Paraneptunicella aestuarii: one gene and its partner. Each later gene encodes a partner of the first gene's protein in a complex. Links are inferred from orthologs where the notes say so. Each region holds a gene or a part of one and is shown on either strand. Other genes may lie near its edges.

Evidence for each region.
Region 2: the proteins of tsaB (region 1) and tsaD are in contact, whole or in part, in a solved structure (PDB 4WQ4), measured with the Escherichia coli proteins. The link is inferred for Paraneptunicella aestuarii from one-to-one orthologs.

The regions. Positions count from the first base shown.
Region 1 is NZ_CP074570.1:1,299,899-1,303,226, forward strand. The notes cover bases 129-3,128. They hold tsaB (tRNA (adenosine(37)-N6)-threonylcarbamoyltransferase complex dimerization subunit type 1 TsaB), read left to right. Parts: upstream 129-1,271; coding sequence 1,272-1,985; downstream 1,986-3,128. Other genes in these bases: KIH87_RS05470 (ATP-dependent DNA helicase), read left to right, coding at 129-1,272; KIH87_RS05480 (hypothetical protein), read left to right, coding at 2,163-2,492; KIH87_RS05485 (Slp family lipoprotein), read left to right, coding at 2,719-3,128. In the rest of the region: more of KIH87_RS05470, read left to right, coding at 1-128; more of KIH87_RS05485, read left to right, coding at 3,129-3,328. UniProt on the Escherichia coli protein: Required for the formation of a threonylcarbamoyl group on adenosine at position 37 (t(6)A37) in tRNAs that read codons beginning with adenine.
Region 2 is NZ_CP074570.1:3,954,475-3,957,673, reverse strand. The notes cover bases 58-2,928. They hold tsaD (tRNA (adenosine(37)-N6)-threonylcarbamoyltransferase complex transferase subunit TsaD), read left to right. Parts: upstream 58-911; coding sequence 912-1,946; downstream 1,947-2,928. Other genes in these bases: folB (dihydroneopterin aldolase), read left to right, coding at 2,710-2,928; plsY (glycerol-3-phosphate 1-O-acyltransferase PlsY), read right to left, coding at 1,993-2,589; rpsU (30S ribosomal protein S21), read right to left, coding at 338-553; KIH87_RS15275 (GatB/YqeY domain-containing protein), read right to left, coding at 58-277. Outside these bases: more of KIH87_RS15275, read right to left, coding at 1-57; more of folB, read left to right, coding at 2,929-3,075; folK (2-amino-4-hydroxy-6-hydroxymethyldihydropteridine diphosphokinase), read left to right, coding at 3,132-3,199.

The DNA of each region.
Region 1 (3,328 bases):
GGCGAGCTGGTTCCTGAAGCCGACTGTATTGTGTTTGATGAAGCGCATCAGATCCCGGACATTGCCACTGAATATTTTGGTGAAGCGGCTTCCAGCCGTCAGATTCATGAGCTTTGCAAAGATATTGAAATGTTGCAACGTACAGTGCTGAAAGATGCCGACCAGCTTTCTAAAGCGGCGGATAAGCTACTGATGGCAAGTGCTGACCTGCGCATTCTGTTCCCGGATACGCCGGAAAAAGGCAATTGGCGAGTCATGATGAACCGCCCGGAAATTACTTCACAGATTGAGAAAATCGAATCGGCATTTGATATATTGTATGAAGTCATCAAAGTGCATTTGGGGCGTGAAAAAGCACTGGATCAGATGTTTGAACGTGCGGCACAGTTGCGCGCCAGTTTGGGACGCTTAACCGATGTTGAGCGTAATGGCGTGAGTTTTTGGTATGAGACCACACCCAAGCATATTGTGCTGCATTTAACGCCTTTGAGTATTGCTAAAAAATTTAATGAAATGGTGACATCACCACCGCGCACCTGGGTGTTCACGTCTGCCACCATGAGTGTGGACAATGACTTTGAGCATTTAAAGCGTCAGTTGGGCTTGGAAGACTCGGTCGATATGATCTTGCCAAGTCCTTTTGATTACCCCAATCAGGCCGTGCTATGCGTGCCACGCTATTTGCCTGCGCCGAATCATGAGTCAATGGCTCAGGCTTTGTGTGACATCGCCAAGGATGTAGTAAAAGCCAGTGGCGGACGTTGTTTTCTGCTGTTTACCAGCCATTACATGATGCGTAAAGTCTCGGCCTTGTTATCGAAACGAATTAAAAACACTCTTTTAGTACAGGGCGAAACCAGTAAACGCATGTTGTTGGAACGTTATCTAAAAGAAAAAGATGCCGTGTTATGTGCCACGGGTGCTTTCTGGGAAGGTGTTGATGTGCGTGGTGATGATCTTACCTGTGTTCTGATTGATAAACTGCCTTTTGCCACACCGGATGATCCACTTTTACAGGCGCGTATTGAGGATTGCCGCCGCTCGGGGGCGAACCCTTTTGCTCGTTTACAGATCCCACAAGCCGTTATCACGCTTAAGCAAGGGGCTGGCCGATTAATTCGTGACACCAGCGACAAAGGAGTATTGGTGATATGTGATAATCGTTTGGTGTCGAAAGAATATGGCGATATTTTCTTGCGTAGTTTACCCAATATGAAGCGCACGAGAGACCTGAAAGAAACCCTGAAATTTTTAAAGGATATGACCAAGTAATGAATATTCTGGTAATTGATACTGCAACCGAGGCGTGTTCTGCTGCGTTGAGTGCTGATGGCAATGTTACAGCTCAGTTTTCTGTTTCCCCGCAACAACATAGCCAGTTGATTTTGGGGCGAGTGGAAGAGCTATTGTCAGGAGCAAATTTGCAGGTGGCGGATTTGGATTATATCGGGTTTGGACGTGGCCCTGGTTCATTTACGGGTGTGCGTATTGCCACAGGAATGGTGCAAGGTTTAGCCATGTCTGCCGAAGTGCCTGTTGTGGCTATTTCAACGTTGGCTGCCATGGCTCAAGAAGCTTATAACAAGCATAAGGCAAGCACCGTGGTGGCTGCCATTGATGCCCGCATGGGGGAGGTGTATATCGGGGTTTATCAAGCGGATCAAAATGGCATTATGCAATTACAGGGAGACGAGCAGGTTTTATCACCCGGTGAAGCCGTGCAGTTAATACAGGATAATTCATTGAATACCGGTGATTTTTACCCTGTTGGAACTGGGTGGGATGCGTATGAAGAATTACATGGATATGGCGTTCAACATACTGAAATAAATAATAAAACTGATATTCTTTACCCCAATGCAGAGTATATGTTGCCATTGGCTGAGTTATTGATTTCTTCTAAACAAACCTTATCGATAGACGAAATCGAACCTGTTTACTTACGTGATAAAGTGACCTGGAAGAAGCTGCCTGGCAGGGAGTAATTTCGATTGCAATAGGCATAATATGCCGTGTTGGAATGTTTTTTGCTGTGCTTTCCAAATGTTAGTGAGTCCGTTATTGATCGCTTTAAGCAGGTTGTTTTAATTTTTAAATAAACAGGATAGCAGTTGATAAACATAGGCTAGCCTATTAGAAATGCGATTTTTTAAGGTTATTGAGTGGAAATAGAATCCTCATTAGTTGCATCACAAAATGCCATTGTTGTTACTCCCTCGGTCAAAGAGCCGCAAAGGGAGTCGGATGTCCGTCAACAACAAGAGCAGAAACAAAATGCTGAACTTCCCAAGTTTCAGGCAGTGGTGCGTAGTGGTGACACTCAAGTATTTGAACAGGCTGAAAAATTTCGTCAAAAGCAGGGCTTTGATGAACAATATCGAGACCAGCCGGGAGCAAAAGCCCAGCAAGCTATTTCCGCTTATCAGAGCTTATACAAAGAAGCTCGCCGCGAGGAAATTCAGCAACTAATGGGTGTTGATACTTACGTTTAATCTGTGCCTTGTTTTCCTTCTATCATCACAATAAATTCGCACTATTAAGACAGTTTTTTACAAAAAATCGCTAGCATGTCTCCGTTCGGGTAACGCTATAATCTCTCGACGAGAATTCAGGTTACTTTCATTCTAATCGGCAAATACTTAAGAAATTGTACTCTGGTAACGTCGTTTCATTTTCCTGAGTTCAGAATTTTTGCAAGCATCAAAGGAGCTCGCGCTCATGTTTAAAACGCTATTCGCATTATCTTTTTTTCTTCTATTGACCGGGTGTGCTTCATTTCCCGAATCGGTTCAGCTGCCACCTGAAACTCAAACTATTCCTTTTGAACAAGTCATGGCTAACCCTGAGGGTTCCAAAGGTGCTTTGGCGCAATGGGGTGGGGTAGTGGCAGAAGTGCAAAACCTGCAAGATAAAACCTTGCTGGAGATGGTTTACTATCCGCTTCGTGGCTATGGTCGTCCTGTTGTTGGAAATGAAAGTATTGGGCGTTTCCGGGTTTATGTGAAGGGGTTCCTTGATCCTATGGTGTATCAGAAAGGGCGCAGCATGACCTTCTCTGGTGAGGTGATTGGCATGGAAGAGGGCATTGTTGGTGAGCATAAATACATGTACCCAACGTTACAGGCAAAAGGGTATTACCTGTGGGAAGAGATAGACCGCGTTGATGTTACAACTATTTCTGTATGGCCTTACTCTTATTGGGGGGGCTGGTATGGTTGGCGCAGTTGGCCGTACCATCAACGAGTGATTATTAAACACCGTCATCCGAATTATTATCCGGATAATCGTGATAACAATCGTTCAAATGATTCACGCACTTCTCCGCCAC
Region 2 (3,199 bases), 2.7 Mb from region 1 along the record:
GCTCAGGTAAGAATTCTTGTATAACTTCCAGTTCTGCTTGCTCTTGGTCGACTAAATCTTGACGGTCGGCCTTTTTAAATTGTGCGATGGAATCGTGACGTTGCTTAACCATTTTGGTTAGCAAAGCGATGACATCTTCATCTGTCAGCTCTTCACGAGTATCAACTTCACGTTGCTTCACCTCTGCCAAAGCAAGGCGGATTGTACCAAGACGAATTTTGTCTTTGGCGCGCATCGCATCTTTTTGAGCTTCTTTTAATGTCGTAATTAGAGACATTGGATAGCAATAACCTTTAATTTAACAATGTTGCACAACGGCTAGCTGAGAGATAGCCGCTTAGTACAATTTAATTCTACGAGCGTTTTCGCGAGCAAGTTTTTTCAGATGACGCTTTTTAGCTGCTGCTTTTTTACGCTTACGTTCCCATGTAGGTTTTTCAAAAAACTCACGGCGACGTACTTCTGACAATACACCTGCTTTTTCGCAAGAACGTTTGAAACGGCGCAATGCTACGTCAAACGGCTCGTTTTCTCTGACTTTAACTATTGGCATTAATCTCTCACTTCAATAATGAATTCTATTAATTCAAATTTAACGGTTAAAAAATAACCTGGGTCTTTAAAATGGTGCGCAATTCTAATCATATCCTCAGACAAAGTAAAGTTTGAGTAAGGAAATAATTCCCTGTTGTGCCGCTTGTTTGAACAAATGTTGTTCAGATGTTGTCCTGAAAGGAATGGCTATGGATTTTCTCTGCTGCTTTCGGGCGTTCCCGTGATGAAATCTATTTGGGGAAACAGGCCAAATTTGGGTAGAATGCCGCCATCTAAATTGGCATATCTTCCATCATGAAAATTGCCATACAACTAAACTGTAAATAGACAACCAAAAAGAGAGTATAGACAACTTCATGCGAGTATTGGGAATTGAAACCTCTTGTGATGAAACCGGAGTCGCCGTTTATGATTGCGAACAAGGTTTATTAAGCCACGCTTTATATAGCCAGGTAAAACTCCATGCAGATTATGGTGGTGTTGTGCCTGAACTGGCATCAAGAGACCATATTCGCAAGCTGGTTCCGTTGGTGCAAAAGGCATTAGCGGAAGCTAACTGCGTTGCGTCGGATATCGACGGTATTGCTTATACTCGAGGCCCCGGTTTAGTTGGCGCTTTGTTGGTTGGTTCTTCATTTGCACGCAGTTTGTCTTTTGGCTGGAATGTTCCTGCTATCGGTGTTCACCACATGGAAGGGCATTTGCTTGCCCCTATGCTGGATGATCCTGCTCCCGAATTCCCTTTTGTTGCCTTGCTGGTTTCTGGTGGGCATTCCATGATGGTTCGAGTGGACGGCATCGGCGAATATGAAACCTTGGGCGAAACATTGGATGATGCAGCAGGCGAAGCGTTTGATAAAACAGCCAAGTTGCTTGGTCTGGATTATCCCGGCGGCCCCGTGTTAGCGAAAATGGCTGAACAAGGTACTCCGGGGCGCTTTGTCTTTCCTCGTCCTATGACGGATCGCCCTGGTTTGGATTTCAGCTTTAGCGGTCTTAAAACCTTTGCGGCGAACACCATTAAAGCTGTGGAATCAGAAAATGCTTCTGAAGGACTTACAGAACAAGATAAGGCTGATATTGCGCTGGCATTTCAAACTGCAGTGGTTGAAACCTTGGCGATTAAATGTCGCAGAGCTTTGCAGCATACCGGCTTGAAACGATTGGTGATTGCCGGTGGCGTAGGTGCTAATTCGGCGTTACGTTCAGAACTCAAAGCCATGACCAGAAAGCTACAAGGTCAGGTGTATTATCCTCGTTTGGAGTTCTGTACTGATAATGGCGCCATGATCGCTTTTGCTGGCGCGCAACGTTTAAAAGCGGGGCAGTGTGGTGACATTAGCGAGCAGGTTCAGCCTCGCTGGTCTCTGGACAGTTTGCCTGGTCTTTAATTCACATAAGCATATATAAGCGGGACTATTCTTCTTTATAAAGAGGCTACTCTTCTTTTTTAATGTCGAATCGAGGTTCTGTTCCTGCCAATAAATTTTGAATGTTGGATTTGTGGCGCAGCATAATTAACACGCTTATCACCAAAATTGCTGGCAAAAAAGTAGGTGAGTACAAGTAGCCCAGAACAGGGGCGCTTATTGCTCCTGTTATTGATGCTAATGAGCTGTATCTAAAAATGCCAAAGGTAAGGATCCAGATCCCCACTAATCCACTGGCAACCGTCATGGATAATGGCATTAATACACCCAAAGCCGTGGCAACGCCTTTACCGCCTTTGAAACCATAAAACAGCGGGAACATGTGCCCCACAATCGCGGCGGTGGCAACGGCGTTCACAACAAAATCTGGTTGCTGCAATACGAGAGCGATAATTACCGGAACCGCGCCTTTGGCGACATCAAACAAAAGAGTGAACAGGGCTGGCCATTTGCCACCTGTTCTCAGCATATTGGTGGCACCTGGGTTGCCTGAACCAAACTCGCGAGGATCAGGCAAAGGCATCAGTTGACCAATTAACAATGCACCAATAATGGAGCCTGCAAGGTATCCCATACAAATAAGAAGTACACTAAGTGCTGTCATGTTCTTTGACCCATCCAATAAAACAGGTACACTGCCCCGGTTTTTGATATGACCTTCAGGTGTACTTTACCTCAATAATTGTCATATCTATCCCAATCAAAAACTAAAGGTATCACCTTAATGGATAAAATTCATATCGAAGGTTTACAGTTATTTGCTGTTATTGGTGTATATGATTGGGAACGACTATCTCCTCAAAAACTGATTGTTGATGTTGTGTTGCACATTTCCCTTGAACAGGCGGCGATGACCGACTCCTTGGAAGACACCGTCGATTATGCTCAGGTTGCCGGTGATTTAGAAACTCTGACCAACACCTGCCAGCCCAAGTTACTAGAACATTTGGCCGGCAAGATGTGCCAACTTATTCTGGAAAACTACCCGGTTCAGACCGTTGAGATTAAACTCAGTAAGCCAGACATTTTGGCTAAGGCGAATAATGTTGCAGTGCAAATGGTTCGCAGCAAACTCGCAACGGAAAAATGAACCTTCACACAATTACACACATACACCTTTAATATCACTCAGAGAAAAGCGTAAGAATGAATCAAATTTACATCAGTCTGGGTAGCAACATTGAGCGTGAAAAACATACGCGTTCAGGGTTAGA